4 regions of the Blautia fusiformis genome follow, and region 4 is predicted to be linked to each of the others. Evidence: riboswitches for the same ligand, from Rfam matches in the RefSeq annotation. Region 4 holds a riboswitch; each other region holds the start of a gene.
What was found. Region 4 has a riboswitch for cobalamin ahead of LKD46_RS09925 (sirohydrochlorin cobaltochelatase). Riboswitches for the same ligand answer to the same signal wherever they lie in the genome.
Positions count from the first base shown of each region.

Region 1 (8,098 bases), on a different contig from region 4:
CTGCTTATATGGTTTGCTTCGTATAAGTATAGTATGAGCGCCATGAAGAAGAAAGAGTTTTAAGATAGGCGTGGCAAAGATGATCCATTAAAAATAATGATTATAAAGATGTAATAGCTACCAAAAATATGAGAAAAACTTTGTGAAAAAATAGGCTTGTGTTTCGTAAGAGTCCCTTGTAAAATAGCGGTCAAGGATGAAAAGAAAAGGAGATTCTTATGGGAACTAATGAAAAAGATATGACTGCCGGATCTCCCGGAAAACTGATCATAACTTTTGCCATACCAATGATGCTTGGAAATATTTTTCAGCAGTTTTATACAATGGCAGACACCATGATCGTCGGACAAGTGGTAGGAGTTAAAGCACTGGCGGCAGTAGGTGCCGGAGATTGGCTGGTATGGCTGGTGTTGGGGATTATGACAGGTATCACACAGGGTTTTTCTATTCTTGTATCTCAGTATTATGGAGCAAGGGAAAAGGAAAATCTGAAATGTGCAGTAGCGAAAAGCTATATCATGACAGCATTACTGTCTGTGGTCGTACTCGCAGTAAGTGAAGGTACAGTTTATCATGTTCTTTTATTTTTACAGACACCGGATAATGTCATTGATCTGACAATGCTATATTTGCGGCTGATCTTTGCAGGAATCCCGATCATAGCTGCTTATAATATATTTGCAGCGATCCTTCGGGCACTTGGAAACAGCAGATCTCCGTTGATCGCAATGACAGTGGCAGCAGTGATCAATGTGGGACTGGATTTGTTATTTGTGGCGGTTTTTGGCTGGGGTATAGCCGGAGCAGCAGTGGCGACCGTTATCGCGCAGGGATTTTCTGCCTTGTACTGTTTGATCGTATTACGTAAAATCCCGGATATCCGCCTGGAAAAGAAGGACTTTTACAGGCAGCCCTCTATGAGCCTGCGGCTTTTGGAACTGGCGGTTCCTCTTGCGATACAGAATGTGATCATCTCCGTGGGAGGACTTGTGGTACAGTATGTGATCAATGGATTTGGTTTTCTGTTTGTGGCGGGATTTACGGCATCGAACAAGCTGTATGGGGTTTTGGAGATGGCTGCCGTTTCATATGGATATGCTATTACAACCTATGTGGGCCAGAATCTTGGTGCAAAAAAATACCAGAGGATTCGAAAAGGCGTGCGCAGCGGCACTTATATGGCAGTGCTCACTTCGGCTTTCATTTCCGGCATGATGGTACTGTTTGGACGTAATGTACTGTCCCTGTTTGTATCCGGTGAACCGGATCAGACCCGACAGGTATTGGATATAGCATATAAGTATTTGTTTATCATGGCTGTCTTTTTGTGGGTGCTGTATCTGCTGTATGTGTATCGTTCCGCTATCCAGGGCCTGGGTAATACTTTGATTCCGCTTGCCAGCGGCATTGCAGAATTTATAATGCGTGTCAGTGTTGCGCTGCTGCTGCCAAAACTGATCGGTGAAGATGGAATATACTATGCAGAGATCTGTGCATGGAGCAGTGCAGCTGTTTTATTATTCGTAAGTTATATGATCATTATACGGAAATATAAAGAAGTCACCGTTCATACATAATGTTATTTACTTAAGGGATCTATAATAATACAGGCAGAAAATATCCGGGTTTCACTATGAAACGTTCAGATATTTTATATTTGACAAAAAACTATTTATATAAAAAGAAAAGTATGATATTATAATATTTATTCATTGCAACTATGAAAATTGAATAGTCAGAAGGGTGTACAAAGTACTTAATAAGGAATCTGGTGAAATGCCAGAACAGCCACCGCTACTGTGACAGGGACGAAAACCAAAATATCACTGGAGAGATCCGGGAAGATGGTAAGTAGGAAGAACTGGAGTCAGGAGACTTGCCTTTTTGACAGAAGAATTCTGATTCGGATGGGATACAGAAGGAATAAGCTCTGCCTGAGGTGGAGGTTTGTTTTTTGTGCTGATATGATGCTGGATCATATCAGCTTTTTTTATTTTAAAAACAATAAACAGATAAAAAATGAGGAGAGATGAAGATGGGAAAAGTAATTGCAAAGCGTTTTATATTTATGATTCCGGTAGTGCTGGCGGTTACATTTATTATTTTTATGCTGAGTTTTATATCGGCAGGTGATGCTGCCAGAGTGCTGGCGGAGAAAAAATATGAGCATCCGTCACCGGAGCAGGTAGAAGAAGTACGGCATGAGGAAGGACTGGATCAGCCGGTGCTGGTACAATACGGGAAATGGCTGGATCAGGCACTTCATGGCGATTTTGGAAAATCATATTCTACCAGAAAACCGGCTTTTGAGGAATTAAAAAGATATTTTCCACAGACATTTAAACTGGCAGTTACTTCGTTTTTATTGTTGATGATCGTATCAGTCCCTCTTGGAATTTTGTCGGCAATTTATGAAAACAGAGTTCTGGATAAAGTCATTCGCATTTTGTCGTCCCTCAGTGTATCTATGCCATCTTTCTGGATCGGTCTGATGCTGCTCTATATATTTGGAGTAAAGCTAAAAGTGATTTCCGTGATCGGAGGAGATGCCGGAGGCATCCCGATTCTTGCGGCATTTGCCATGGATATCAGTTTCTTTGGAATTATGACGAGATTGATTCGTACCAATATGATACAGGTGCTGAAGCAGGATTACATACGTGCCAGCAGAGCTAAGGGATTGTCATCTGTAAATGTAATTTTGCGTCATGGTCTGAAAAATATCCTGATTCCTGTGCTGACACGTCTGGTATCAATTGTGATCGGTTTTTTCTGTGGCTCAGCTGTGATAGAAAGTATTTTTTCAATTCAGGGAATCGGAAATCTGGCATTGAAATCCGTGATCTCAAAAGATACTCCGGTGCTGCAATGTTTTATCTTTATTCTGGCTGTTGGCATTGTAGTATTAAATTTTCTTGTGGATATCGCCTATTCTGCGATTGACCGGCGAATCCAGTTAAAGTAAAGGAGAGATCATAGAATGGGAAGCAGAAGAAAGCAGAAAACAGAAAAAAGCATGATCCAGAATCTGTACTGGAAACAGGTATTCCGGTCACCGAAAACAAAAATAGGATTGATGGTGGTCATAATTTTTGCATTGGCAGCTATTTTTGCACCTGTATTAGCGCCGCATGATCCACTGCTTGTGGATGTTTCGATAAAATTAAAGAATCCGTCGGCGGCATATCCTTTAGGTACTGATCAGCTGGGACGATGTATTTTATCAAGACTTCTCTGGGGCAGCCGGTATTCACTGAGCTATAGCTTTACGGTGCTTCTGATCACTGTATGTGTCGGGGTGCCGATCGGACTGTTTGCCGGATATGTAGGTGGAAAAATCGATTCCATAATTATGAGGATCATTGATGTATTTATGGCTATGCCGGTCTTTATTGTGGCACTTGCCATTGCAGGAACCGTAGGAGCCAGCGGCGCTCATCTGATTCTGTCCTTATCGGTCGTATCCTGGGCAGAATATGCAAGGCTTGCCCGAGCATTGACACTTCAGGAAAAAAATAAAAATTATATGACCGCACTAAAAGCCGGCGGCTGCGGCCACGCAAGGATCATATTTAGGCATGTATTGAGAAATATCCTGCCATCTGTGATCGCACTGGCAACAATGGAAATCGGTTCGATCATTCTGTCAATTGCCGGTTTTTCCTTTATCGGCCTTGGTGTGCAGGCACCGACACCGGAATGGGGGATCATGCTCAGTGACAGTAGAAGTTATATCCAGACTTATCCAAGACTGATGTTTTATCCGGGCATACTGATCATGATCATTGTTCTGGCATTTAATTATCTGGGGGAGGGAATACAGAATGGAACAGCCCAAAAATGATGTCCTAAGGGTAAAAAGACTACATGTGGAGTTTCAGACATCTCACGGAATGGTTCATGCAGTAAAAGATGTCAGCCTGGAAGTAAAACGCGGAAGGATCCATGCTCTGGTGGGAGAAAGTGGAAGCGGCAAGTCAGTTACCTCTCTGACGATCATGAATCTGCTTGCAGGAAATGGAAAGGTGATATCCGGAGATGTGACACTGAACGAAAAGAGTCTTCTGAAGTTATCAGGAAAAGAAAAACGACAGTTATACGGAGACAGGATCGGAATGATCTTTCAGGATCCGACTGCTGCTCTTGATCCGCTTTTTACAGTTGAACAACTGCTTCTGGAAGGACTGAGAAAACATCGCAGAATGAGCAAAAAACAGGCAAGGGAAGCAGCGTTGGAAAGTCTGCGGATGATGAATCTGCGTGATCCGGAAGAACTGATGAAGAAAAAACCTTACGAATTGTCTGGTGGTATGTGCCAACGTGTTATGATCGCCATTGCCATGTCCATGAAACCGGATTATCTGATCGCAGATGAGCCGACGACAGCCTTGGATGTAACCGTACAGAAGCAGATCCTGGAAGAAATCTATCAGCTATCCAGGAAAGAAAATCTGGGCGTGTTATTTATTACGCATGATCTGGGTGTGGTGGCAGAGATCGCAGATGATGTTTCGATCATGAAAGACGGCGAAATAGTGGAAAACGGAACGGTTGAAGAGATCTTTTATCATCCGCAGCATTCATATACAAAAAAACTGTTGGATGCAGTTTTATAGGGGAAAAGTATGAGTACGTTACTAAAGACAGAACATTTAAAAAAATATTATGGCAAGAAAAAAATTGTGAAGGCAGTGGATGATGTAAGTCTGGAAATCCATGCAGGATCATCCATGGCCCTGATCGGTGAAAGTGGAAGTGGTAAAACTACATTCGGAAAGCTGATCGCCGGCCTGGAGAAACCTACAGATGGAAAATTCTGGTTTCAGGGACAGGAAATGCAGGATTTGTCTGAAAAGCAGTTTCGTCCATATCGCAAGAATCTTCAGATGGTCTTTCAAAGCAGCAGCGGGGTATTTGATCCTGGTTATACCATTGGAGAAAATATTCTGGAAATTTTGAAATTACATGAAAAACTGCAAGAGGGTGAGTATGAAGAGCGAGTAAAGGAGGCTTTGATCCAGACGGGGCTTGATCCGGATATCCGCAACCGTTATGTTGGACAGATTTCAGGAGGTCAGTGTCAGAGAGCTAATATTGCGAGAGCATTGGTATTAAGACCGGAACTTGTGATCTGTGATGAACCGGTATCCAGTCTGGATTATTCCATACGAAAGCAGATCCTGCATCTGTTAAATGAGCTGCAGGAAAAATATGAGATGACCTATTTACTGATCACTCACGATCTGTCCAATGTTCCATATCTCTGCAAAGAGGTGGCTATTATGTATCAGGGACGCGTGGTCGAGTTTATCGATCATACGGACAGCTTAAAGGAGACTGCCGTGCATCCTTATACAAAAGATCTGTTTGATTCTATTCCGGTAAAAGAACCGAAAATGCGAAGAATCGGATCGCAGGAAAAGAAAATATTTTCAGATACCATTCCGGAACAGGGCTGCCCATACCAGAACCGGTGCAGAAGATGTACAAATATATGCAGAGAGCATATACCGGAATTGACAGAAATTGAAACAGGACATTTTGCGGCATGTCATATGCTGTAAAATATAAAACAAACAAAGGAGAGGAAGAAATGAAGAAAAGACGTGTAGCAAAACTGATAGCATTGAGCATGGTGGCGGCAACTTTACTGACAGGTGTCAATGTACAGGCAAAAGAGGAAAAAGTAGTTACGGCAATGACATCCATTGATCTGACTCCTGAACTTTGTGACCCTATAAAAAGTGGTCCGGACTTTCGTCTTTATGAAATGATCTATGATCCACTGGTGCGTTATGGAGAAAATGGAGAAATTAAACCGGCATTGGCAGAATCTTGGGATATCAGCAAAGATGGCACAACCTATACGTTTCATTTAAGAAAAGATGTGAAATTCTCAGACGGTACAGTGTTTAATGCAGACAATGTGATGTGGAATTATAACAGATGGGTGGAACAGGATGTGACCGGTAACTTTTCAGCCAAACTGGAAAATGTTACAAAGGTAGATGATTATACTGTAGAATTTAAGTTCGCAGAACCATGCTATACCCTGCTGATCGAATTCAGCTATCCAAGACCATTCCGTTTCACCTGTGAAAGTGCACTGGATGAAGACGGAGAATTTTGTCAGGAAGTGGGTACCGGAATGTGGATGATCGACAGTTATGAAAGCGGTCAGGAGGTTGTCCTGGTACCAAATCCTAATTATTACGGTGAGAAACCAAATATTGATAAAGTAGTTCTGAAACAGGTGGTAGACGGTGATGCCAGAGTGATGGCACTTCAGAGTGGAGAGGCAGATCTGAATCTTCAGGATATTCCATCCGAAAGCTTCAGTATTATCCAGGCAGATAAAAATTTATCGACAGAACAGCAGGTTTCCACACTTTCTTACTATTTGATCGAAAATTATGATACACCGGCGCTTCAGGATGTAAACGTACGTCAGGCACTGAATTATGCAACAAATAAAGAAAGCATTGTAAATGATCTGCTGGATGGTTACGGCAATCCTGCAACCGGACTTATGTCTCCGACAGTTCCTTATGTAACAGAAGAAAACAGCAAGGGCTATCCATATGATCCGGATAAAGCAAAGGAACTGTTAAAGGAAGCAGGATATGAGGATACAGATGGAGATGGTATTGTAGAAAAAGACGGAGAACCACTGAGCCTCAGACTGGTATTCCAGACTGAAGAATATGCTTCATGGAAATCTCTTTGTGAATTCCTGAAATCTGAATATGAGAAGGTCGGTGTAGGTATTGAACTGGTAGAAAAAGAATCCGCAGCTTACTATGATGAGATCTGGAACACCAGAGATTACGATCTGTGCATTTACCGCAGCTATGAAGATTCCTGGATGCCTCATGGATTCCTGAAATCAATGTTCTATGCGGAAGATGGAGCAAAGGCAGTAAACTGGTACGATGAGGAGCTGAACAAAGATCTCGGAGAAGTATTAAAGACACAGGATGAAGAAAAGCGGACGGAATTATACGATAAGATCCTCACACGTATCAATGATCAGGCAGTAACAGTGCCGCTGTATTATCCGAACCGTGATTATATCTATAACAATACCAGACTGACCAATGTAGAGCTTGCACCGACTGCCTATGAAGGCATTAACTGGGCAACACTGGATGTAGTGGAGTAAAAAATGTTTGAAAAGATCGAGAATAAATGGACAGAAGATTCCGGTGATTATGATGATATGATCCAAAAACAATTGAGTAACAAAAGAACGGTATCTTACTGGACAAAAGAATTGAAAAGACTTCTTGGACCTGAGCCCCTTCGTATTTTAGAAGTGGGCTGCGGCCCGGGTTTTATGAGCATCATAGCAGCGCGTCTGGGACATGATGTAAAAGCGATCGATGGTTCATCAGGAATGGTAGAAAAAGCCAGAAGGAATATGCGGCAGTATCATCAGCAGGTGGAAATCTGTGAGGAAGATGGTGTAACTTTGCCATTGGAACAGGAACAAAGCTATGATGTGATACTTTCCAGAGATGCGGTGTGGACATTATATGATCCGGAAAAAGCTTTCAGACGCTGGAAGGCTGTATTAAAACCAGGTGGAAGGATCATTTATTTTGATGGGGACTATCGGACCGTCGAACCCACATTAAAAAATAAGATCCATATGAAAATTGCTGATTTTCTTATTTATGTTACAGAAAGAAAAACATATGGATCTGACGTGAAGGAAAACAGCGGAATTTATGAAAAGCTGCCATTTACATCGCAGAAGCGTCCGGAAGCGGACTTTCAGATATTAAAAAAGGTACGCTTTGCCAGGATCCAGATCAGAGAGAACCGCTGGCTAAACAGACCATGGACGATGGATTTCTGGAAATACGGATATCAGGGAAAAAAATTTATTGTAGTAGCCACAAAGAAGGAGAAGTGACATGCAAAACGATAAGATCAAAGAGTACTGGGAAGGAGAAGCTGGCATTTACAGCGAAGGGATCAAGGCAGAATTGAAAAGTGAAACAGCAGAAAACTGGAAGAATCTGATTCTGGAGTATGCGCCGGAAAAAGAACATCTGGAAGTACTGGACGTAGGCTGCGGGCCGGGATTTTTTGA
Region 1 covers NZ_JAJEPT010000016.1:55,893-63,990, forward strand. The annotation lists gene LKD46_RS13450 (ABC-2 transporter permease) at 1-63, shown strand, start outside; gene LKD46_RS13455 (MATE family efflux transporter) at 219-1,577, shown strand; cobalamin riboswitch at 1,725-1,898, shown strand; gene LKD46_RS13460 (ABC transporter permease) at 2,036-2,965, shown strand; gene nikC (nickel transporter permease) at 2,981-3,844, shown strand; gene LKD46_RS13470 (ABC transporter ATP-binding protein) at 3,825-4,616, shown strand; gene LKD46_RS13475 (oligopeptide/dipeptide ABC transporter ATP-binding protein) at 4,626-5,564, shown strand; gene LKD46_RS13480 (nickel ABC transporter substrate-binding protein) at 5,594-7,162, shown strand; gene LKD46_RS13485 (class I SAM-dependent methyltransferase) at 7,166-7,918, shown strand; gene LKD46_RS13490 (class I SAM-dependent methyltransferase) at 7,920-8,098, shown strand, end outside.
Region 1: another riboswitch for cobalamin. It lies ahead of LKD46_RS13460 (ABC transporter permease); the one in region 4 lies ahead of LKD46_RS09925 (sirohydrochlorin cobaltochelatase).

Region 2 (8,098 bases), on a different contig from region 4:
ATAGAACTTCACTGGGAATCCCTGCTGGATATAATCCCTGTAATAGCTCATAAACATGTTCATTTCCGGGCTGTCCTGATTATATACTACAACACCGATCGTATACTGAAGATCTCCGTCTTCCACAGCAGCAGAAACTTTTTTTCCGCTGACAGCAAAAACAGCAAGCATCAACAGCAGAATGCCTAATATTTTTAAGTTTTTAAATGTCATACTGTTTTTTGCCTTTCTTTATTTCTCAGTTACATAATGGCAGGCAACTTCATGTCCTGCTTCCATTTCCTTAAGTACAGGCCTTGTTGTTTTACATTTTTCCATGCAATGCTCACAGCGGTTCTGGAACGGGCATCCGTGAGGAACGTCCAGAGGACTTGGTGCCTCACTCTCAATACTCTCGATCTTTTTGTGCTGATCCATATGAATGGAAAACTGTGCTCCCAGAAGTGCCTGTGTATACGGATGGAGAGAGTTTTTCGCAACATCCTCCCCAGGAATTACCTCTACAATATTTCCAAGATACATAACTGCGATCTGATGAGCAAAAGAACGAATCAGCGCCAGGTCATGACAGATAAACAGCATACTGATATTCTTTTCTTTCTGAAGGCGCACAAGAAGCTGGATCACGGATTCCTGTACAGAAACATCCAGTGCAGAGGTAGCCTCATCACATACCAGAATCTCCGGTTCCAGAGAAAGTGCACGTGCAATACTAATACGCTGTCTCTGACCACCACTCATGTTATGGGGATAACGGTCTACAAAATCTCCAGGAAGCTCTACCATCTCCAGAAGTTCTCTGGCCTTGGCTTCTTTTTCACTTTTTTTCAGTTTCCCATAATTGATCAGTGGCTCTGTAAGAATGTCCACGATCTTCATTTTCGGATCAAAAGAAGCAAGCGGATCCTGGAATACCATCTGCATGTTCTGACGGTTCAGCCAGGTTTCCTTTTTGGAAAGATCTGCAAGATTTTTTCCATGGTAAAGGATCTCACCGCTGGTCGGCTTGTCAAGGGAAATGACCATACGGACAAATGTTGATTTACCGCAGCCACTCTCTCCTACGATTCCCAGAGTTTTTCCTTTATATACATTTAAGTTTACATCGTTACAGGCTGTTAAGGTTCTGCCGCCGGAAGCCGGGAACTGCTTTACGATATGCTTCGCACTAAGTACGATATCAGATTCATTAAACATAACGCTGTCCCTCCATTTCCGGCACTGCAGCCAGCAGTTTCTTAGTATAATCACTGGTCGGGTGATTCATAACTTCATCACGGGTTCCCTGATCCACAACTTTTCCATGCTGCATAACTACCAGCTGGTCAGCCATATAGGCTGCAACACCGATGTTATGGGTAACGATGATGATACCCGTTCCGAAATCATCACGGAGTTCCATCATCTGGCGTACGATCTGTGCCTGCGTGGTTACATCCAGGGCACTGGTCGGCTCATCTGCAAGAAGCAGTTCCGGGTTAAAAGTCATAGCCATGGCAATACCAACTCGCTGGCGCATACCACCGGAAAGCTGGTGAGGATAACTTTTCATGATATTTTCCGCGTCTGGAAGACGCATTTTCTGAAGCATGGAGCAGCCTTTTTTCCATGCTTCTGCTTTGGATACGTCAGTATGTGTACAAATATACTCCACATACTGACTGCCAATCTTACGAATCGGGTTTAAGGTTCCACCGCAGTCCTGGAAGATCATGGAAATACGGGTACCTCTTAATTTTCTCCATTCATCCTTTGTATTGGAAAGCAGAGATTTTCCGTTGAACTGGATATCACCGGCACTTACCCGGCCGCCCCCGGCAAGTGCGCCGAGAACAGCACGGATAACAGTTGTTTTTCCACTTCCACTCTCTCCTACTACACTGATGATCTCACCTTTCTTCATGGAAAGATTGAAATGCTCAATGATAGGTGCCTGCTTTCCGTACTGAACGGAAAGATCCTTGATTTCAAGCATAAATAAACGCTCCTTTACTCGGCAAGAGTGATATCCTTTGTCAGCCAGTAGTAGTCCATCGGATACATCTTAACGCCAGTTACCTTCTTATTGGAGAAGAGATAAGTTGTCTCATATCCGAAGAATACAGTTGCTGCATCGTCCATGATATCCTGCTGGATGTCAACGATGAGATCTTTTCTCTTATCCTCATCAAATGTCTGAGCAAGCTCATCAAGAAGCTTATCTACATCCGGATTGTTATATCCTGCAGTGTTGTTTGCAGAAGAGCTGTACCAGTTCTCTCTTAAGTAGTTCTCCGGGTCACCGGTGTTGGCAACCAGTACGTTCCAGATAAGAAGGTCATACTGTCCGGAATCTCTCATGTCAAGAAGTGTCTCATAACTTACTGTATTCAGGTTTACGTTGATACCGATCTCTTTCAGGCTGGCCTGTGCTGCCTGTGCGTATACACCAAGCTCTGCACGGCTTGTGTAGATAACAAAATCAAGAACAAGCGGATCTCCGTCCGGAGTCTCTACATATCCGTCGCCATCAACATCTTTGTATCCAGCATCCTCGAGGATCTTTTTAGCGCTGTCCGGATCGTAAGAGTTTTCATCGTTAAGATCATCAAATCCAAAGTCAAGTGTTGGCGGAACCGGTGCTTTACCAGCTGTTGCACCACCCTCAAGAAGAGTGTTGCAGTATGTCTCTTTGTCAAGTCCACGGAGAAGTGCCTGACGAAGTGCCTTGTCGCTGAGTGCATGATCCTCATTCTGGTTCATGAATGCATAAGTAGAACGAAGAGACTGAAGCTCCTGGATGTCGTAATTGTCATTTCCCTCAAACTCAACCAGGTTCTCTGTTTTCAGGTTGTAAGCGATATCGATCTCGCCTGTCTGAAGAGCCATGGAACGTGTTGTCTGGTCATCGACACATTTCAGAGTAACTCTGTCAAGCGGAACTTCGCCATCCCAGTAGTTCTCATTCTTTACTACAACGCAGGAGTCTGTCGGGCTGAAAGACTCTACTGCATAAGGTCCTGTACAGATCGGTCCTTCCATTGCAAATGTGGAATCATCAACATTTGTATCAACGATCAGAAACAGCGGGTCTGCAAGGCATCCGGCCATGTTTGCGTTTGCTCTGTTCAGGTGGAAGATCAGGTTCTGTCCGTCAACTTCAATACTATCAAGGTCAAAGAACTCCGGAACACGGTCGCTCTTCTCAGCTGTACGCTCGATGGAAGCTTTTACCATCTCCGGTGTCATATCATCGCCGTTGGAGAATTTTACACCCTCACGGATCTTGAATGTCCATGTTTTTCCATCTTCACTGTTGTCCCACTCTTCTGCAAGACATGGAACGATATCACCGTTCTCATCGAATTTTGTAAGGCACTCACCGATCGCATAACGGGATACAACCCAGCTGAAATACTGCTCTGTCGGCTCAAGTGTATCTGCAAAGCTTGTTACTCCAATCGTGATTTCCTTATCACTGCTCTTATCGCCCTTTGCCTGAGCCACTGTTGTCATAGAAAAAGTCATCATACATGCAAGTGTAGCAGCCAGCACTTTTTTAACTACGTTATTTCTCATTTCATCCTCCTAAAGATAAATATACTGATTATTGGTGTTGGTTTGTTACAGAAACGTTTTTTAATCCTGGCGCGGATCCAGTACATCACGGATGCTGTCTCCAAGCATATTGAAAACAACAACACAGATCACGATCGCAATACCAGGGTAGATCATAAGCCATGGCGCTTTTGCCATGTAAGTTCTTCCTTCATTCAGCATCAGTCCCCACTCCGGTGTCGGCGCAGTTGCACCAAATCCCAGGAATGAAAGGGAAGCCAGCTCCAGCATCATGGTTCCGATATCTGCTGCCGCAGTTACCACCATCTGGGTTACCATGTTCGGAAGAACGTGTACAAGAAGAATTTTCCAGGTCTTTGTTCCGTTTACCACTGCAGCTTCTATATAAAGACTCTTCTTGACTTTCAAAACCATACTTCTTGCAAGGCGGGCATACTTCGTCCAGCTTACAGCCGCGATGGAGATAACGGCATTTACCAGGTTTGGTCCCAGCATACCGGCAATGGCGATGGCCAGTACAAGGCCGGGGAAAGAGATCATCATATCTGCGATACGCATAATCACCGCGTCCACAACGCCACCGAAATATCCGGCAATAACTCCTAAAAATGTACCGATCACAAAAATCACCGCAACCAGACATAATGTCATGATCAGGGAAGTTCTTGTTCCGAAAATAACACGGGAAAGAAGATCTCGTCCAAGTTTATCCGTTCCGAACGGATGAGCGGAACTCGGCTCCTGCAGTGATTCAGTCATAACTGCATTCAGCGGATCATATGGCGCAAGCTGCGGTGCGAAGATCGCAACGCCAATTACCACCAGGCCCAGAATGAAGAAAAGAGTGAACTGTTTATTTTCTTTAAATACTCGTAATACCTTTTTCAATTATCTATCCTCCTTAAGTCTTGGATCGAGATAAGTGTAGGACAGATCCACAAGCAGGTTGATGCACATGTACAGGATCGCGATCCAGAGTACATAGCCCTGTACAAGAGGATAGTCACGACAGGAAATTGCCTTTACTGCCATATTTCCCATACCAGGCCAGTTGTAAATGATCTCTACAACTGCGGTACCTCCAAGGAGGCTTCCAAGGGAAAGACCCAGCAGTGTTACCAGCGGAAGCATTACATTAGGAAGAACGTGTTTCCAAAGGATCACGCTTTCTTTGATTCCACGCATTCTTGCACCGGTCACATAATCCTGGTGAAGCTCCTCCAGCACCGCACTTCTTACCTGGCGGGTATATTTCGCAGACATGGCAAGTGCAAGAGTCAGTGCCGGAAGGATCATAGACTTGAAATCCGTACTTCCTCCTGCTACATTGATCCAGCGAAGCTGAACACCAAAGATACTGAGAAGGATCAGGCCCAGCCAGAAGCTTGGAACAGATACTCCCACAAAGGTAATTCCTCTCACAAAATAATCCGGGAATTTGTTCTGATATACAGCGGCCAGGATTCCAAGCGGTATGGAAATAATGACCATCATCAAAAGTGCCAGCAAAGACATCCTCAGCGTTGGCCAGAAACAGGATACCAGTTTATCCGTTACCGGCATTTTGAAAGAATAGGACTGTCCCATATCTCCTGTAACAACACCCTTCAGCCAGGAACCATACTGCACGAGAAAGGGCTGATCAAGGCCAAGCTCATGTCTTGTTTGTTCCAGAAGCTCCGGTGTCGGAAGATTACCACATTCTGTCAGCATGATCTCCGCAGGATCACCAGGTGACAGGTAGGTCAGTCCAAATGTGAAAAAGCTGATTCCAAATAATACAATGATGATCTGGAGAAATCTTTTTCCTATTTGTTTCTTTGTCACGTTTTACTCCTTTCCTCATTTGATGCGATTTTAACATTGCCGTTTTAATTGAGTTAGATAAAAAAACTACTGGATTCTTATTATGCAGAACATGCATGGAATTTTAGAAATTTGCACGAAAAAAGCCCGCGATGAAATACGGGCACATAAAAAAATATGCTTCCTATCTTCCGTAAGAATCATTTTAAAACAATTGCAAGCAGGTCTCCTGACTTAGGATCCTTACCCTCAGACACCTTCCCGGTCTATTTCTCACGCACTCGACCAGTGGTATTTTGTCTGAGGATTCCCCCTTACAGTGACGGGATCGTACCGGATTTACACCGGTTTCCCTATTAATCCTCTCGGAACTTACAACGGCTGATGTGAAAATCAGCAAATGCTGTTAAATTACCTAAATATTATACGATAAAACTATAGTTTATGTCTATGGAAAAATGTTATATTTTTTGAAAACTCATAAATTTTGTTAAAGATGCTTGAATTGTATATATCCCCCATTGGGGATTTGACAATTAAATTTATCTGATCTGCTAAAAAAACACGGATTTTACCTCGCTGTTTTTACAAATAGAATAGCAAATGGTAAAACCCGGTTTTCTTACTGTTTCAATATGTTTTCAGACAGAAGCGTTCTGAAAAGATTGTTTACTATCAGGTCAGAGTATCTGTGATCGCCGCATATGCGATCATCGGTCCGTCTTCAATGATATTCAGGCTGGCTGTCTGATAAAGTACGACTCCGTTTTCAGTTGCAATAGACGTGTAAAGTAAATTTCCATAGTAATCTCTCAGTTCACCCAGTTCTTCCCCCTTAAAGAAGTACTCTCCAGGCTTCTTGGATGGATACCAGCATCCGGTATACGGCGCATATTCATAGACTACATTTTCAAGAAGCATCTGACGGTAATGCTTCAGACCATGACACGTCTTTCCCTGGAGATGAAAAACAAGGTGACGGACATCTCTTTTATCCTGTTCTACTTCCTCCCAGGTCCAGTAGCTGTGTCCGCCTCTTTCGATAAGAATACTTGGAATTCCAAGAGAAGAAGCATAATTATAGGCGCCACCTGTGGCGGTTGTGGAACGGACTACATATTTTACGCCGATATGCCGTGCCATATGTAATGACTTCTCTGCTGTTTTTTCATCTACAACCCCTACATAATAAACATAGGGATGAAGTTGTTCGAACCCATCTCCGCTATGCAGGTCGATATAATAATCTGCTATGGAAAAAAGTTTCGTTACTATAGTATGGGCAATACGATCTGCAGCTGTTCCCTCAGGATCTCCGGGGAAAACGCGGTTCAGGTTCTTGCCATCCTCATAGACCAGACTCATGGTGCGATGCTCAAAGCCGCTGACGTTGACCAGTGGAACGATGATCACATTTCCCTTCAGTTCTTCCGGCTGAAATTCTTTTGCAAGTTCCATTGCTGCCTGGATTCCCACATACTCCGCACTGTGTATTCCTGCCGTGATCAGGACCGTCGGTCCGTCTTCCACTCCGCATATCACAGTTGCCGGCATTGCCATGCCATTTCCTGAGATCTTAATTTTTCCCTGTGCCTTCTCTCCTTTTTCAATCACCCAGTCATCAATTTTGATCATTGATTGTTTCCCTTTTCCTTTTTTATATTTCCGCACTTTTGACGATAAGTATAACATGCCTAACCGAAATTGTATATATTCTTTTTAGGATTCCAGGAATACATAAAAAAGCTTCCGTAACCGTTTTTTCTGACCCGGTGTACAGAAGCTTTTTTCCTGAATGATATATAATTTATCTTTTCGCCAGTTCCCTAGTGATTTCTTCCCAGCTGACGCCTTTTTCCACCATGAGTACCATCATATGATAAAGAAAATCTGAAATTTCATATTTAATCTCTTCTTTATCCGGATTTTTGGCTGCAATGACGATCTCTGTGCATTCTTCACCGACTTTTTTCAAAATCTTGTCGATTCCTTTATCAAAAAGACAATTAGTATAGGAACCTTCCTTTGGATGCTCTTTTCGGTCAGTGATCACATCATACACATTCTGGAACACGTGAAGTGGATTGGTATCATCGTACTCTTTTTTCATCAGCGGTTTGAAGAAACAGGTACGGTTTCCTGTATGGCAGGCTGCTCCAACCTGCTCCACTTTGGCAAGGATCGTATCATTATCACAGTCAATAGTAAGAGCCTTTACATACTGTACATGTCCGGATGTCAGACCTTTGGTCCAGAGCTCATTCCGGCTGCGGCTCCAGTATGTCATTTTTCCCAGCTTCAATGTTGTGTTAAAAGCAAGCTCATTCATATAGGCCAGCATCAGTACTTCATCCGTCCGGTAATCCTGGACAATAACCGGAACCATTCCGTCACTGTTTAATTTAAAATCCGACCATGCAATATTACTTTTATATGTGTTTACCGGAATTCTGGCTTCTTCGCAGGTTTCCTTAAATGTATGCAGATCATTTTCAAGACTGCTTACATAAGCACCGCAAAGTCCGGACACAGCTGCTTCTCCTAAAAGCTTCAGAACGTTCTCAGATCTGTTTTCATCGGTATGAAGAACAATGGAAATCTGCGAAATCTCTGCGATTTCATTTTCGACAGTGTCCAGAGCCAGAACAGTGTCTGCATATTTTTCAATCAGATCCTGATTTTCTGTGAATTCTCTCAGATCAGAGATGCTGATCATCATACGCTCTTTTCCAAA
Region 2 covers NZ_JAJEPT010000009.1:98,087-106,184, forward strand. The annotation lists gene LKD46_RS09355 (hypothetical protein) at 1-213, opposite strand, end outside; gene LKD46_RS09360 (ABC transporter ATP-binding protein) at 232-1,197, opposite strand; gene LKD46_RS09365 (ABC transporter ATP-binding protein) at 1,190-1,975, opposite strand; gene LKD46_RS09370 (ABC transporter substrate-binding protein) at 1,990-3,558, opposite strand; gene nikC (nickel transporter permease) at 3,619-4,446, opposite strand; gene nikB (nickel ABC transporter permease) at 4,447-5,385, opposite strand; cobalamin riboswitch at 5,567-5,755, opposite strand; gene LKD46_RS09385 (M14 family metallopeptidase) at 6,040-6,999, opposite strand; gene hisIE (bifunctional phosphoribosyl-AMP cyclohydrolase/phosphoribosyl-ATP diphosphatase HisIE) at 7,172-8,098, opposite strand, start outside.
Region 2: another riboswitch for cobalamin. It lies ahead of nikB (nickel ABC transporter permease); the one in region 4 lies ahead of LKD46_RS09925 (sirohydrochlorin cobaltochelatase).

Region 3 (8,098 bases), on a different contig from region 4:
CGTACCGAGTAGCTGCCCTCTTTGGTGGGATAGTAATCTGCAGGAGTCAGGAGATGTTCTTCAATCTTGCAGTGGAGGGAATTGAGATATTCTTCCACTTCTTTCTTGATGTCAGAGGAAAGTTCTTTGGAAAAATATTTCAGAGTGTTTTTTCCCTCGGAGGTCAGTCGATAGTAACTGCGGTTGGACTGTGAAGACATTTCCACCAGATCTGCCTCCACAAGTTCGGAAACTGCCTGCTGGAGCTGAAAATAATTGGTGTATTTCCGGTCCAGGATAAAATCGGTGATCTGGGAATTTGTGAGATCCCCATCGGAATTCTGCAGCATATATAAAATAATAAGCTTATAGGTTGTAAAAGGTGATGCCATAAGAATCCTCCTTTTTACTGGCTGCGGGAAAGGGCTTCGAGAGCTTTTCCCTGAAAACTTGCTCTTTCTTTCATCCGGTGATGAAGAAGGTTTAAAACTTCTCGTTTGCGGCTGGCCCATAAAGGTGCGATCAGCAGATCCTTCGGTCCGTCGCCGGTGACCCGGTGGATCACGATATCCGGTCTGAGATGTTCCAGACAGTCAATGACAAGGTTCAGATACTCGTCCCGTTCATAAGTGCGGAAAAGACCGGCTTCATGATCAGCGGCAAGATCTGTACCACGCAGTACATGAAGAAGCTGCAGCTTGATCCCCTGGATATCCATGGCGTTCAGATAAGCCATTGTTTCCAGGATATCCTTCCGGCTTTCGCCGGGAAGCCCCAGGATGGTGTGGACGATTACTTCGATGCCGCCTGCGCGGAGATTTTTCACTGCAGTATCAAAACAGGACAGTGGATAGCCGCGCCGTATATATCTGGCGGTATCTTCATGGATAGTCTGGAGTCCCAGCTCCACCCACACCGGTTTGATCTGATTCAGGGAATAAAGAAGATCCAGTACATCATCTCCCAGACAGTCCGGTCTGGTACCAATGGACAGTGCCACGATATCCGGATGGGAGATGGCTTCTGTGAAGATCTTACGCAGGTGTTCCACAGGAGCGTATGTGTTTGTATATGCCTGAAAATAGGCGATATATTTATGGATTGGGCGTTTGGAAGAGAGACTTTTGATCTGTGTGTTGATCTGCTCTGTAATGGAAAGAGCGGCGTTTGCTGCAAAATCTCCGCTTCCGCCCTGGCTGCAGAAGATGCAGCCTTTTTTGCCCAGGGTGCCGTCACGGTTGGGACAGGACATGCCGCCGTTTAATGCAACCCGGTAGACCTTTTCGCCGTACCGTTCCCGGAGCATATAGTCCAGAGAGTGATAAGGCTTGTCGTTCCAGCGCTTCATTATGCCTCTTTCGGTTCGTTTTTCTCTTCGCCGTTTTCTTCGTTTTCATCTTTCGGTATATAGTTATCGAAGATCTTTACAAAGATCTTTGATTTCCAGTACGCCAGCGTGGAAAATCCCATCAGAATAAAAAGCATGATCAGGATGGATGTAAACCGTGCGTAGCTCACATAAGCAAAAAGCCACATCAGTAGGAGTGGGGACGCAGAGATCACAAGCATCAAAAGTGTCAGCGGAAGATGGCGGACGGACATCAGGAATGCATTTACAAAGGTATTCTTGACGGAATTAAAAAATTTGGAAAGGATCGGATAAATGTACAGAAGGATCATCGCATAGATCAGTGCAAATGCAATGAACAGACTGAAAAGTCCTTTGTACATAGCTCCGCTTCCGACTCTGGCGATCCGAAGATCGATAAACAGAACAGCAGCGGTGAGGAGCATGATGATATTGATGATGGTCGCCTGTTTGAAGTTCTGTTTGAAGGAGTGGAAAAAGCTGCGGGCAATATAGGATTCCTCGTCTCTTGCCATCTTTAGTGTGACATAGTAGAGAGCTGTTATGGAGGCGCCTGCGGTGACAACCGGAATGCAGCAGAGGATGCACAGAAAATTCAGAAGAAGCAGGTCTGCTACGCGTCCCATGAACACGAAGAATTTGTTGTCCATGTTGAAAAAACGATTCATTTGATAAGTCTCCTTTTCTTTTGGATATTACTTTAAGTATACCCAATCACAGCAGAAAAAGCAAATCCCAAATGTTTTCCGGGGCAGTGGAAATGGGAAAATCATGTGTCCGCCATAGAAAGACAAAAAAGAGAAATAGTTTATTAAATTTTCCTAAAAGGCTTGCTTATCACGATTTAGAGTGTTAAAATATCAGTATTGTATTAGACGAAATTCATGTATTTTAAAGGAGCGTAACAATGAGCAAAAAAATCAGGACGGAGGCTGTGGATCATCTTTTTGAAGCGATCCTGTGCCTGAAGGACAAGGAAGAGTGTTATACATTTTTTGAGGATGTGTGCACCATCAATGAGCTGCTTTCTTTATCTCAGCGCTTCGAGGTAGCCAAGATGCTTACTGATAAGCGTACATACCTTGATATTTCCGAGAAAACAGGAGCTTCCACAGCTACGATCAGCCGTGTGAACCGTTCCCTGAACTATGGAAATGATGGTTATGAGATGGTATTTGCACGTATGAAGAAGGATAACGGGGAGCAGGGCGGCGAAGCAGAATAAGGCTTACGTCCATACCGTGATGATAACGGATAATGCTGTAACGAAAAAGAGACAGGCGATCGTGCGTCTGTCTCTTTTTTTTCGGTGCGCCCGGCGACGCACGTTTATGACCGGATGTGAGATCCGGATATTATTTGTCTTTTTTTGAGGAATCCGTATCTTTTGAGGAATTCATGTGGTCGATCATGTTTTCGATGATCATTTTTTTCATGTATACGTCGAAGCTAAGAAGACAGATAAAGGAAAACTGGTGAAGGAATTCCTTATCCTCCGGGTCGGCGTCCTCAAAAATTTCTCCGGCACTTTTGAAACGGCGCATAAGATCCTTTTCCAGGTAACGGATCTGTGACTGCTCCATACTGAAAACCTCCTGGTAGATGTAAGTCATGTCCTTTTCTGTAACGGACTTGAAGTATTTCTCGGTGATCGGTCCCAGAAGGGTCTGGATATCACTGATAGAGAGGATATTCTTAAAATAGTAGATAAAGATCAGCATCAGCAGATGCTCCCGGGAATACCGCTTTTTTTCCGGCGGGGGAAGGAGCTTGTTCTTTGCGTAATTGTTGATCATGGTCTTGGTCAGGATCTTGTCATCATTATGACGCTTGGTGGAAGCGAGATTATCTTCCATAAAGGTTGTGACCTGATCCATGTAAAGAGCAATATTGGGAATTTCATCGGGTTTTATATAATCAAGCTCAGCAATTTTTGCAAAAATGCTGTTCATCATTTCTTTTTCGTTTTCTGTCATCGCATTATCACCTCTGCTCCCTATTATATAGTTTTAAATACTACTTGTAAAGAAACTTTTTTTCAGAGAGGTGGGTTTACCGGAAAGTAAAGTCATGATAGTATATAAAGATACTGTTCATATGGAAAAAGAAATGGAGATCAAAATGAGTATACATGATGCTTTGGACACATTGAATCCTATGCAGCGGGAAGCTGCCGTACATACAGAGGGACCACTTCTGATCCTCGCAGGAGCCGGTTCCGGAAAAACAAGAGTGCTGACCCACAGGATCGCCTATTTAATGGAAGAAAAGGGTGTAAACCCATGGAATATCCTGGCGATCACCTTTACCAACAAGGCCGCCAGTGAGATGCGGGAACGTGTGAATAAAATTGCGGGAATGGGTGCGGAGAGCGTATGGGTCTCCACCTTCCATTCCGCCTGCGTGAGGATCCTGCGCAGACATATTGAGGTGCTGGGCTTTGGCAGTAATTTTACCATTTATGATGCCGACGACCAGAAAACAGTCATGAAGGAAATCTTCCGGAAATTTGATATCAATACCAAGATTTACAAGGAACGAGGCGTTCTTGCTGAGATTTCCCATGCCAAGGATGAAATGATCACACCGGAAGAGATGGAGCTGAATGCGGGCGGTGATCCGGATGCACGGAAGATTGCCGGTATGTATAAGGAATATCAGTCTATCCTCCGGGGAAACAATGCACTGGATTTTGATGACCTGATCGTGAAGACTGTGGAGCTTTTTCAGCATAATCCGGATATCCTGGACTATTATCAGGAACGTTTTAAATATATTATGGTGGATGAGTATCAGGATACCAATACTGCCCAGTTTAAATTTGTAAGTCTTCTTGCTGAGAAATACAAGAATCTCTGTGTGGTTGGTGATGATGATCAGTCCATCTATCGTTTTCGTGGAGCAAATATCGGGAATATCTTAGGCTTTGAGAAGGTTTTTCCTGAGGCTAAGGTGGTGCGCCTGGAACAGAATTACCGTTCTACCCAGAATATCCTCAATGCAGCCAATGAGGTGATCGTCAACAACACAGAGCGTAAGGAAAAACGCCTCTGGACAGAGAACGAAGAGGGCGATAAAGTACATTTCCGTCAGTTCAACAACGGATTTGAGGAAGCGGAGTATGTTGCAGGAGAGATCATCCAGGGGCGCCGCAACGGGAAATTCCAGTACAAGGACTGTGCAGTACTTTATCGGACCAATGCCCAGTCCCGTCTCTTTGAGGAGAAATTTCTCCTGGCAAATGTTCCTTATAAGATTGTCGGCGGTGTGAATTTTTATGCCCGCAAAGAGATCAAGGATCTGTTAAGCTATCTGAAGACCATTGACAATGCCAGTGATGATCTGGCTGTGCGCAGAATCTTAAATGTGCCAAAAAGAGGGATCGGGCTCACCAGCATCGGCCGTGTCCAGGACTATGCGGATATGATGAACCTGAGCTTTTACGATGCGCTCCGCGTGGTGGAGGAAGTACCGTCCATTGGCAGGGCAGCAGGAAAGATCAATGATTTTGTATCCTTTATCCAGGGACTGAAAAGTAAGGCAGAGGCCTATACAGTCCGTGAAACCCTGGAAGAGGTCATTGAGCTTACCGGTTATGTGAAGGAACTGGAGGCAGAGAAAACGGAGGAGGCCCAGGCGAGGATCGAAAATATCGATGAGCTGATCTCCAAGACAGAATCCTTCCAGGAAGCCATGGAGGAGGCCGGACAGCCGGCAACACTTTCTGCATTTCTGGAGGAGATCGCACTGGTGGCAGATATCGATTCTGTTGATCCGGATCAGGATTATGTGCTGCTGATGACTCTTCACAGTGCCAAGGGACTGGAATTCCCAAATGTATTTATCGTGGGAATGGAGGACGGTGTTTTTCCGGGGTATGCTTCCATCTGGTCCGGTGATCCGTCGGATATCGAGGAGGAGCGAAGGCTCTGTTATGTGGGGATCACCCGTGCCATGAAGGAACTGACTTTAACCTGTGCAAAACAGCGGATGATCCGTGGGGAGACTCAGTATAACCGTGTGTCACGTTTTGTAAGGGAGGTTCCACGGGAACTGGTAGATCTTGGACATACCATTCAGGAGAAAAAGCCCAGGGTAGATGATATCGTATCTCCGAAAAGCGCCTATGCCCAGATGAAAATGAATTTCCAGGCAAAGAGCACCCTGCAGAAAAAAGATTTCACAGTGAAGAAGGCGGACAGCCTGGACTATGGTGAGGGAGACACGGTCCGTCATGTGAAATTCGGAGTCGGTATCGTAAAAAATATCGCAGACGGCGGCAGAGACTACGAAGTGACGGTAGACTTTGACAAAGTCGGCGTGAAAAAAATGTTCGCCGGTTTTGCCAAGCTGAAAAAGATCTGAGAGGGATCTCTCCGGGCAGACTATTTCTGCAAAAAACTGTAAAAATCCGGCCTCAAGGTTGTAATTGGAAAACCGGTATGTTAGAATCAGTATCAGCGTAATTGAATTGCTGTGAAGTGGACAGTATCACCGGCACATATGCTGCCGGATACTGTGAGAGGGAATCGGGTAAAAAGCCTGAGCGGTTGCGGCCACTGTATACAGAAGAAGGGATTTCACATGCCATTGCAGAAACTCATGTGAGAAGGCGAAATCCCGATGTCAGAGAGATTCTGGAGAAAATTCTGATACATCATTCATGATCGGCTAAAAGATGAATGGTGTATCAGTTTTTATTTTGCAGAGTTTTTTCTGAGTCTGTAAGTCAGGAAACCTGCTTGACAGTATGTAAGTGGGAGCTTCCGTACAAAGTGTTCCGTGCAGATTTTATGAAGCCCCATCTTTTCGGTTACCCATAGGCAACAGGAGATAAAACAGGCGAAAAGAGAGGAAATGAAATGAAAAACAAGTATGTATCCACAAGAATCATGGCAATGGTAATGGCAGCGGCAATGACCGTATCAGCAGCTCCGGCTGTTTATGCCGCAGAGAGAGCAGACTCCGAGACCATCAAGGAAGACAACCAGCCGGCAGCAGAAGACAGTACAGAGTCTGCAGACACCGAAGATTCTTCCGCAGAGGCAACCAAGACAGAATATCCTCTGACCATCACAACCTATGATTACGATGGAAACGAAATCGAAACCACTTATGAAAAAGCACCGGAAAAAGTCCTTGCTGTATATCAGGGAAGCATTGAGACTATGCTCGCACTTGGTCTGGAAGACCACCTGGTAGCTACCGCAGGTCTTGATAATGAAGTTCCGGAAGATCTCAAAGAAGCATTCTCAAAAACAAATTATCTTGACGAATTTACCCCATCCCTTGAAACTGTAACAATGCTGGAGCCGGACATGATCTTATCCTGGAGCTCTCTTTTCTCTGATAAGAATCTGGGAAATGTAACAGACTGGATCGACAAAGGCTGCAACACCTACTACAACACCAATACTCGTCCGGACGGCGACAGAACACTGGAAAATGAATTCACAGATATCTTAAATATCGGAAAGATCTTCGATGTACAGGACAAAGCACAGGCTATCGTTGATGATGCAAAAGCAGTGATCGACAAAACTCTTACTGCAACTGCAGATGTAAAAGACAAACCAAGCGTAATGGTATTGGAGCCTCTTGGAGATGACATCACAAACTATGGCGTAAAGAGCCTTGGCGGAGATATGGTAACACAGTTAGGCGCAACTCTTGCAAACCCGGATGCTTCCACCGTTGGAAAAGAGGATATCATCGCAGCCAACCCTGACGTGATCTTTGTGGTTTACATGCCATATGCAGGAGATGATCCGGAAACTGTTAAGAACAGCCAGCTTGCAGTGATCCAGGATGATGAGTCCCTGAAGAGCCTTGACGCAGTAAAGAACGGACGTGTTTACCCGATCATGCTCAGTGAGATGTATGCAAGTGCAACACGTACCCAGGACGGAATCGAAACTTTTGCAAAGGGATTATATCCGGACGTAAATCTTGACTGATCGGAGAAAATGCAGTGAAAGAAACAGCTTCACAGAGAAAAAAAGATAAGGTGCTCAGAACATCCATGTATGTGGCAGTTCTCATCGGACTTGCAGGATTCCTTATTTTTTCCATACTTGCAGCCATCACTTTTGGAAATGCGGATCTGTCACTGAAGGATGTATACAGCGTTATCGCTTATAAATTGTTTCATATAAAAAGTCTGTCCGCCTATGCGGAAGGCGCAGTTCATGATGTTGTGTGGCTGATCCGGCTGCCTAGAGTCCTTCTGGCTCTGGCAGTTGGAATGGCTCTTTCCGTGTGCGGCGTGGTGATGCAGGCTATCGTGCAGAACCCGCTGGCAGACCCGTATGTGCTGGGTATCTCATCTGGTGCATCTCTGGGTGCCACACTGGCCATCATGCTTGGAATCGGAAGCTTTCTTGGCGGAAACTCTGTGGGAATCACAGCTTTCATTGGCGCGATGATCACTTCTTTTGCGGTGATCGCCATTGCAAACATGGGTGGAAAGGCAACTTCCGCAAAACTGATCCTTGCGGGAATGGCGGTCAGCGCAGTCTGTTCTGCTTTTTCCAATTTTGTCATTTATATTACCAATGACAAAAATGCGGCAACAGAAGTTATGAAGTGGAGCATGGGAAGTCTTGCCGGAGCAAGCTGGACCAGAGTGGGTGTAATGCTTCCGGTCACGCTGGTGTGCGTGGCTGTTTTCTGGACGCAGTACCGGAACCTGAATCTGATGCTTCTGGGAGATGACGTATCCATTACCCTTGGAACAGATCTGCACAGACT
Region 3 covers NZ_JAJEPT010000012.1:119,897-127,994, forward strand. The annotation lists gene LKD46_RS11430 (DUF4364 family protein) at 1-371, opposite strand, end outside; gene LKD46_RS11435 (tRNA modification radical SAM protein MnmL/YtqA) at 386-1,327, opposite strand; gene LKD46_RS11440 (YesL family protein) at 1,327-2,016, opposite strand; gene LKD46_RS11445 (YerC/YecD family TrpR-related protein) at 2,256-2,573, shown strand; gene LKD46_RS11450 (DUF1836 domain-containing protein) at 2,704-3,324, opposite strand; gene pcrA (DNA helicase PcrA) at 3,470-5,713, shown strand; cobalamin riboswitch at 5,812-6,107, shown strand; gene LKD46_RS11460 (ABC transporter substrate-binding protein) at 6,211-7,305, shown strand; gene LKD46_RS11465 (FecCD family ABC transporter permease) at 7,320-8,098, shown strand, end outside.
Region 3: another riboswitch for cobalamin. It lies ahead of LKD46_RS11460 (ABC transporter substrate-binding protein); the one in region 4 lies ahead of LKD46_RS09925 (sirohydrochlorin cobaltochelatase).

Region 4 (8,098 bases):
ACCAGATGCGTGGAGGGAGCTTGCAGAGGCAGCAAAAACAGCCGGAGTTAAGGTCATGACAGCCGGAAAAGGGGATGAGCTGCCTTGCGGCAAAGTATCTTTTTCTGTTCTGTGGCCGGAGAAAAATGCCACAGGAAAAGATGTGAATGAGGAAGCTATGGTGATGGAGTTGTCTTTTGGAGATTTTCAGATGCTTTTTACCGGAGATATCGGTGCAGATACGGAGAAAAAGCTTCTGGCAGCCGGGGGGCTTGAGGATGTTGACTGTCTGAAGGTGGGACATCACGGTTCCCGTTATTCTACCACAGAAGCATTTCTTGAGAAAATAAAGCCGGAAGTGGCGATCATTTCCTGTTCGCTCACTAACACCTACGGACATCCGTCACCGGAAACCGTAGAGCGGCTTAAAGCGGCCGGAAGTCAGGTGGAATACACCATGAAAAACGGTGCTATTACCGTGGAAACAGATGGAAAAAAGCTTAAGATCGGAAGGTTCCGAAAAAACAGGTGACTTTTGAACACACTTGTTGTAGAATAGACAGGGTTTATGCAAAAACAAAGTACTGAAAATGTGCAATACAAGATAAGGAGTTTTTATTTATGAAATATGATGTACTGATCGTAGGAGCAGGTCCCGGTGGAATCTTTGCGGCCTATGAACTGATGAATAATGATCCGGAGAAAAAGATCGCGGTTTTTGAAGCTGGTCATCCTCTGGAAAAAAGAAAATGTCCCATCGACGGAAAGAAAGTAAAATCCTGTATCCACTGCAAAACCTGTGCGATCATGAAGGGATTTGGCGGTGCAGGCGCTTTCTCCGACGGAAAATATAATATCACCAATCAGTTTGGCGGAACTCTGTACCAGCATATCGGCAAGGATACAGCCACAGAGCTGATGGAATATGTAGATAAACTGAACCTGATGCATGGCGGTGAGGGAACCAAACTTTATTCTACCACAAACAGCGAGATCCGTAAGCTCTGCCTTCAGAACGGCCTGCATCTTTTGGATGCATCAGTCCGCCATCTGGGAACAGATATCAACTATGTGGTGCTTCAGAACCTCTATGAAAAAATGAAAGACCATGTGGACTTCTATTTTGACGCATCTGTTGACAAAGTAGAAAAAACTGAAGACGGTTATGCAGTTTTTGTAGGAGATGAGCGTTACGAGGGAACTTACTGTATCATCTCCGCAGGACGAAGCGGAAGTAAATGGATGGAGACGGTATGTACAGAGCTTAAGATCCCGACTCTTTCCAACCGTGTGGACATCGGAGTCCGTGTGGAGCTTCCGGCAGAGGTTTTCAGCCGTCTGACAGATGAGCTTTATGAGAGCAAGATCGTTTACAGAACTGAGAAGTTTGAGGATATGGTCCGTACCTTCTGCATGAACCCGCGAGGTGTTGTCGTGAATGAAAATACCAACGGTATCATCACAGTAAACGGTCACAGCTACGAAGATCCGGCAAAGCATACCAACAATACAAACTTTGCCCTTCTGGTATCCAAGCATTTCTCAGAGCCGTTCCATGACAGCAACGGATACGGTGAGAGCATTGCAAGACTTTCCAATATGCTTGGCGGTGGTGTTATGGTACAGCGGTTTGGAGATCTGATCCGCGGAAGACGAAGCACAAAAGCCCGTATTGAGGAAAGTTTCGTAACACCTACACTTTCTGCGACACCGGGAGATTTAAGTCTTGTTATGCCGAAACGTATCCTGGATGGCATCATTGAGATGATCTATGCTCTGGATAAGATCGCACCGGGAACCGCAGATGATGATACTTTGCTTTATGGCGTTGAGGTTAAATTCTACAACATGGAGGTCGAGATCGACGAAAATCTGGAAACCTGCCACAAGGGTCTCTTTGTTATCGGAGACTGCAGCGGCGTGACCCATTCTCTGTCCCATGCATCTGCCAGCGGAATCTACGTAGCCAGATACCTGGAGCAGGAGTATTTTAACAGATAAACTGCAGAGCAGTTTATCTGTTATGAGCAAGTAGCAAAGCGGATTGCGAATATCCGCTTGACTAGATAAACTGCAAAGCAGTTTATCTGTTATGAGCAAGTAGCGAAGCGGATTGCGAATATCTGATGTAAGACAGTCCTTTTCTGATATCAGGGTGATGACAGAAAGGGGCTGTTTTTTATGCAGGATATGCATGAATATTGGAGAAAGCATTCTGATAATAACTGACAGATACAGGGAGAAAACCGGTTACTGTTCACTGGTAATATTTCGCGAGGTGTTTTTTGTGAGCGAAGATCACAGAAAACCGTGAATCGTCTGACATCAATCTTGACAAATTTATGAGTTTGTGGTAAAAGTTAGATAACCAGGTAAAAGAAAATATGTGCAAATGTTATAATGATAAGGTTGCATCCAGTCGGATGTGCAAAAGAGAATCCGGTGAGAATCCGGAACGATACCGTCACTGTGAAAGGGGAGCTGCTTTTATAACCACTGGGAGACCGGGAAGGGAAAGCAGCGTGGAACCAAGTCAGGAGAACTGCCTTATTGTGAGATTCAGGGATTCGCGGTTTACGAATCGGTATTCTCCATAACAATACAGAACTTCTTTTTATGTATTTGTATTGCGCAGAGAATCATGTGTGAGCAGGCGGCCGCAGAGAGCTGCTGCTTTTTTGTACATATCAGTATTCTGGAAATACATGAAAAGAGGACAATGAGAAATGAAAAGAAAAACAATGTTAGCTCTGATGCTCGCAGTTTCCATGACATGCTCTATGGGTGCAGCTACAACAGCAATGGCAGCAGAGGATTCTGCTACAGAAGAGAACGCTGAGGCAGCTGATACCACAGAGGCTTCTGATGCAGATCAGGAAGCAGCAGATAATGTAGCAGCTCTGATCGACAAGATCTATGTACAGGAAAGAAACGACACAACAGATGAGGACTGCAAGGCAGCCAAAGAAGCATGGGATGCTCTGACAGATGCTCAGAAAGAACTGGTAGAGGGTGAGAATGCAGATCCGGATTATTTCGGACGTGACACAGGAGATGCTTCCAAGGACGATCCGCGTAACCAGGATGAGATCGGTGAGAATGAACTTCTTGTTGTAAGCTTTGGTACTTCCTTCAATGACAGCCGTGCAGAGGATGTCAAGGGAATCGAGGATGCTCTTGCAGAAGCTTATCCGGACTGGTCTGTAAGAAGAGCATTTACAGCACAGATCATCATCAACCATGTAGAGGCAAGAGATGATGAAGTGATCGATAACATGCAGCAGGCTCTTGACCGTGCAGTAGAGAATGGTGTTAAGAATCTGGTTGTACAGCCTACCCATCTGATGCATGGTGCTGAGTACGATGAGATGACAGAAGCGATCAATGGCTATAAAGATAAATTCGAGTCTGTAGCTATCGCAGAGCCAATGCTCGGTGAGGTTGGAGACGATGCAACTGTGATCAATGATGACAAGAAAGCCGTTGCTCAGGCGATCACAGATACGGCTTGCAAAGAGGCCGGATTTGACAGCATGGATGCAGCAGCTGAGGCTGGCACAGCATTCGTATTCATGGGACATGGAACATCTCATACAGCTAACGTTACATACGATCAGATGCAGACACAGATGGAAAACCTTGGATTGAAGAACGCATTCATCGGTACTGTAGAGGGTAAGCCGGAAGATACAGCCTGCGACAAGGTTATCGAGAAGGTAAAAGAAGCAGGATACAAGAACGTTGTTCTTCGTCCGCTGATGGTTGTTGCCGGAGACCATGCAAATAACGATATGGCCGGTGATGAGGAGGATTCCTGGAAGAGCCAGTTTGTAGCATCCGGAAACTTCGATAAGGTTGACTGCCAGATCGAGGGTCTTGGAAGAATCGAAGCAGTTGAGAAGCTTTATGTAGAGCATACAAAGGCAGCCATCGATTCTCTGGGAAGCACTGAGGAGTCCGCAGATTCTGATGCAGCAGCAGATACAGAGGCTGATTCTGCTGAGGAGTCCGCAGAATAATAAATATAAAAATATCTGAGTGAGTTCAGATACCTATAAGAAATCAATGTAACTGCCCGGAAAGATCAGGAAGACTGTTTTCCGGGCAGATTGCTGTATCTATGGAAGGGAGAAGATTATCATGAAAAAACGCTATGTAAACTTAATTCTTGCAATGGCAAGTGCATCAGTCCTGGTGCTGGGCTCTGTGCCTGCGATGGCAAAAACAGATGAAACAAAAACAGAGTCCGGTGAGGAAGCAGAAGCTTCCGAAGACAAGGATACAGATGCAGCCAAAGCAGATACCCTGGAAGATGGCGTTTATACAGCAGAGTTTGATACAGACAGCAGCATGTTTCATGTAAATGAGGCCAATGACAATAAAGGAGAGCTCACGGTCAAAGATGGTAAAATGACCATCCACGTAAGTCTGGTTTCCAAGAAGATCGTTAACCTGTTTGCGGGAACTGCCGAGGATGCCCAGAAGGACGGAGCAGAGATCATTGAGCCGACCACAGATACAGTGAAGTACAGCGATGGTTATACAGAGGAGGTTTACGGATTTGATATCCCGGTACCGGCCATTGGTGAGGAATTTAACGTGGCGATCCTGGGAGAAAAAGGCAAATGGTACGACCATAAAGTCAGCGTAAAGAATCCTGTAAAAACCTCTGACGACAAAAAATCCGAAGGGAAAAAACCGGAAGAGCTGAAGCTGGAGGACGGAACCTATGAGACGGATGTAACCCTTACAGGCGGAACAGGAAGAGCATCTGTAGAATCTCCAGCTAAAGTAGAGATCAAGGACAAAGAAGCTACGGCAACCATCATCTGGAGCAGTCCGAATTATGATTACATGATCGTGGACGGCGAAAAATATGAGCCGGTGAACAAAGACGGAAACTCCACATTTGAGATCCCGGTCACAGTCTTTGACGCAGAAATGGAAGTGACTGCAGATACTGTAGCCATGAGTACTCCTCACGAGATTGAGTATACCCTGAATTTTGATTCTTCGAGCATGAAAAAGGAAGAAAAATGAAAAAAATAATTTCATACATATTTCTGACGCTGACCCTGATCCTGGGGTGTGCTTTTGCAGTGCAGGCAGCAGAGACAGAACATAAGCCTGCGGATATTCCAGGCCTTACCTTTGACCACAGTATGGATCTTTCCTACGCAAAGGAATTTAATGTGGATTACTACAACGATGGCTATGCGCTGCTCACTATTGATCAGGAAGGACAGTTTCTTGTAGTTCCCGAAGGCAAGAAAGCACCGGAGGGGCTGAATCCTGACATTGCGGTTCTGCAGCAGCCCATAAACAATATCTATCTGGTAGCAACCTCGGCCATGGATCTTTTCCGCGCTATCGACGGGATTGACAGCATCAAGCTTTCCGGAACCAAGGAAGACGGATGGTATATCCAGGAAGCAAAGGACGCCATGGAACAGAAAAAGATGATCTATGCCGGCAAGTACAATGCTCCGGATTACGAGCTGATCCTGAACGAGGGCTGTGACCTTGCCATTGAATCCACCATGATCCATCACAATCCGGAGGTACAGGAGAAACTGGAGCAGTTCGGGATCCCTGTAATGGTAGAGCGTTCCAGCTATGAGAGTCATCCTCTTGGAAGGACCGAGTGGATGAAGCTTTACGCAGTTCTTCTGGGAAAAGAAGATGTAGCAGAAAAGGTTTTCAAAGAGCAGACGGACAAGCTGGATAAGGTTCTCACAGCAGATAAAACAGACAAGACCGTAGCGTTCTTTTATATCAACTCCGTAGGTGCGGTAAATATAAGAAAAAGCGGCGACTATGTTTCAGAAATGATCTCTCTTGCAGGGGGAAATTATGTTCCGGAGGATACGGGAGTAAATGACAATGCTCTTTCCACCATGAATATGCAGATGGAAGAGTTTTATGCCAAGGCGAAGGATGCAGACTATATCATCTATAACAGTACGATTGACGGGGAACTTAAGACCATTGATGAGCTTCTTTCCAAAAGTAAGCTTCTTGCAGATTTCAAGGCAGTGAAGAACGGAAATGTCTGGTGCACAGGCAAAAATCTCTTCCAGGAAACTACCGGACTTGGAACCATGATCGAGGATATCCACACCATGCTGACTACAGACGATGATTCTCTGGATGAGCTGACCTATATGCATAAACTGAAATAAATTCCAGTGTTCGCTTTAACTCCTTTGCCGGTTTCCACCTGTGAGCAGGAAACGAAAGGACAGGATAACAAAACAGAAGAGGAGTGTACCAGAAAAATGAATGACAGAAAACGCGCAGTCCGATACGGGATCTCTTTTGTGATCCTTGCGGTACTTTTAATCTTTTTATTTATATGGAATGTAAATTCCGGAAGTATCCACCTCTCTGTGAGGGAGATCCTGAATATCATATTCCGGCATCAGGGAGATGAAACTTCTTATAATATCGTCTGGGAGATCCGTCTTCCCAGGATACTGGCAGTGATCATCCTTGGCGGAGCACTTTCTGTTTCCGGATTTTTGCTGCAGACCTTTTTTAACAATCCTATCGCGGGACCCTTTGTACTGGGAATCTCTTCCGGTGCCAAGCTGATCGTGGCGCTTCTGATGATCTTTTTTTTAAGCAGATCGGTGTCCATCGGTTCTGGCGCCATGATCCTGGCTGCTTTTGCAGGCTCAATGATCTCCATGGGCTTTGTGCTCCTTGTGGCAAAAAAAGTCCACAACATGTCCATGCTGGTCATCAGTGGTGTTATGATCGGCTATATCTGTTCGGCCATCACAGACTTTGTGGTGACCTTTGCAGATGATTCCAATATAGTCAATCTTCATAATTGGTCACTGGGTAGCTTTTCCGGTATGACCTGGGGGAATGTGCAGACTATGGCTGCTGTGGTACTTCTTACTATGGTGATCGTATTTTTTATGTCAAAACCGATCAGCGCCTATCAGCTGGGGGAGACTTACGCGCAGAATATGGGAGTTAATATCAAGGCTTTCCGGATACTTCTGATCCTGCTTTCCAGTATTCTTTCTGCCTGTGTGACTGCTTTTGCAGGGCCGATCTCCTTCGTGGGGATCGCTGTGCCTCATATTGCAAAAAGTCTCCTGAAGACTGCCAAACCCCTGCTTGTGATCCCGGCCTGTTTTCTGGGCGGTGCAGTGTTCTGCCTGTTCTGTGACCTGATCGCAAGAACTGTATTTGCACCGACGGAGCTGAGCATCAGTTCTGTGACAGCAGTTTTCGGAGCACCGGTAGTTATCTATATCATGATTCGCAGACAGCAGAGGATATAAACGATGAAATCATATTTTTTTTATACAGATCAGCTGACCGTAGGCTATGATGGAAAACCGCTGATCAAAGAGATCAATATTCAGCTGAATAAAGGAGAGATCCTGACACTGATCGGTCCCAACGGTGCCGGAAAATCTACTATTTTGAAGAGTATCACAAGACAGCTTTCCCTGATCAGCGGAACGGTATATCTGGAACAGGAACAGATGAGCCGGATGACCAACAGGGAAGTGTCAAAAAAACTGGCTGTAGTACTTACCGAGCGCATGCGACCGGAGCTTATGACCTGTGAGGATGTGGTATCCACCGGACGATATCCCTATACCGGAACTCTCGGGATCCTTTCCGCAGAGGACAAGGAAAAAGTTAAAAGTGCCATGGAGATGGTTCACGCCTGGGATCTGAAGGACAGGGATTTTACAGCTATCAGTGACGGACAGAGACAGCGTATCCTTCTGGCACGCGCCATCTGCCAGGAACCGGAGATCATTATCCTGGATGAACCGACCTCCTTCCTGGATATCCGGCATAAGCTGGAGCTTCTTGCTATTTTGAAGAAGATGGTATTGGAAAAACAGATGACGGTGATCATGTCCCTTCATGAGCTGGATCTTGCCCAGAAGATTTCTGACCAGGTGATCTGTGTTCATGGAGATCACATTGAGAAATATGGTGCACCGGAGGAAATCTTTACTTCCGATTATATTCGGAAGCTTTATGGCATCACCCGTGGAAGCTATAATGCAGAATTCGGCTGCGTGGAAATGGAACCTCCGGCCGGAAAACCGGAGGTGTTTGTGATCGGAGGAAATGGAAGTGG
Region 4 covers NZ_JAJEPT010000010.1:64,081-72,178, forward strand. The annotation lists gene LKD46_RS09915 (DNA internalization-related competence protein ComEC/Rec2) at 1-511, shown strand, start outside; gene LKD46_RS09920 (NAD(P)/FAD-dependent oxidoreductase) at 601-1,980, shown strand; cobalamin riboswitch at 2,369-2,543, shown strand; gene LKD46_RS09925 (sirohydrochlorin cobaltochelatase) at 2,706-3,998, shown strand; gene LKD46_RS09930 (hypothetical protein) at 4,120-5,019, shown strand; gene LKD46_RS09935 (ABC transporter substrate-binding protein) at 5,016-6,161, shown strand; gene LKD46_RS09940 (FecCD family ABC transporter permease) at 6,258-7,277, shown strand; gene LKD46_RS09945 (ABC transporter ATP-binding protein) at 7,281-8,098, shown strand, end outside.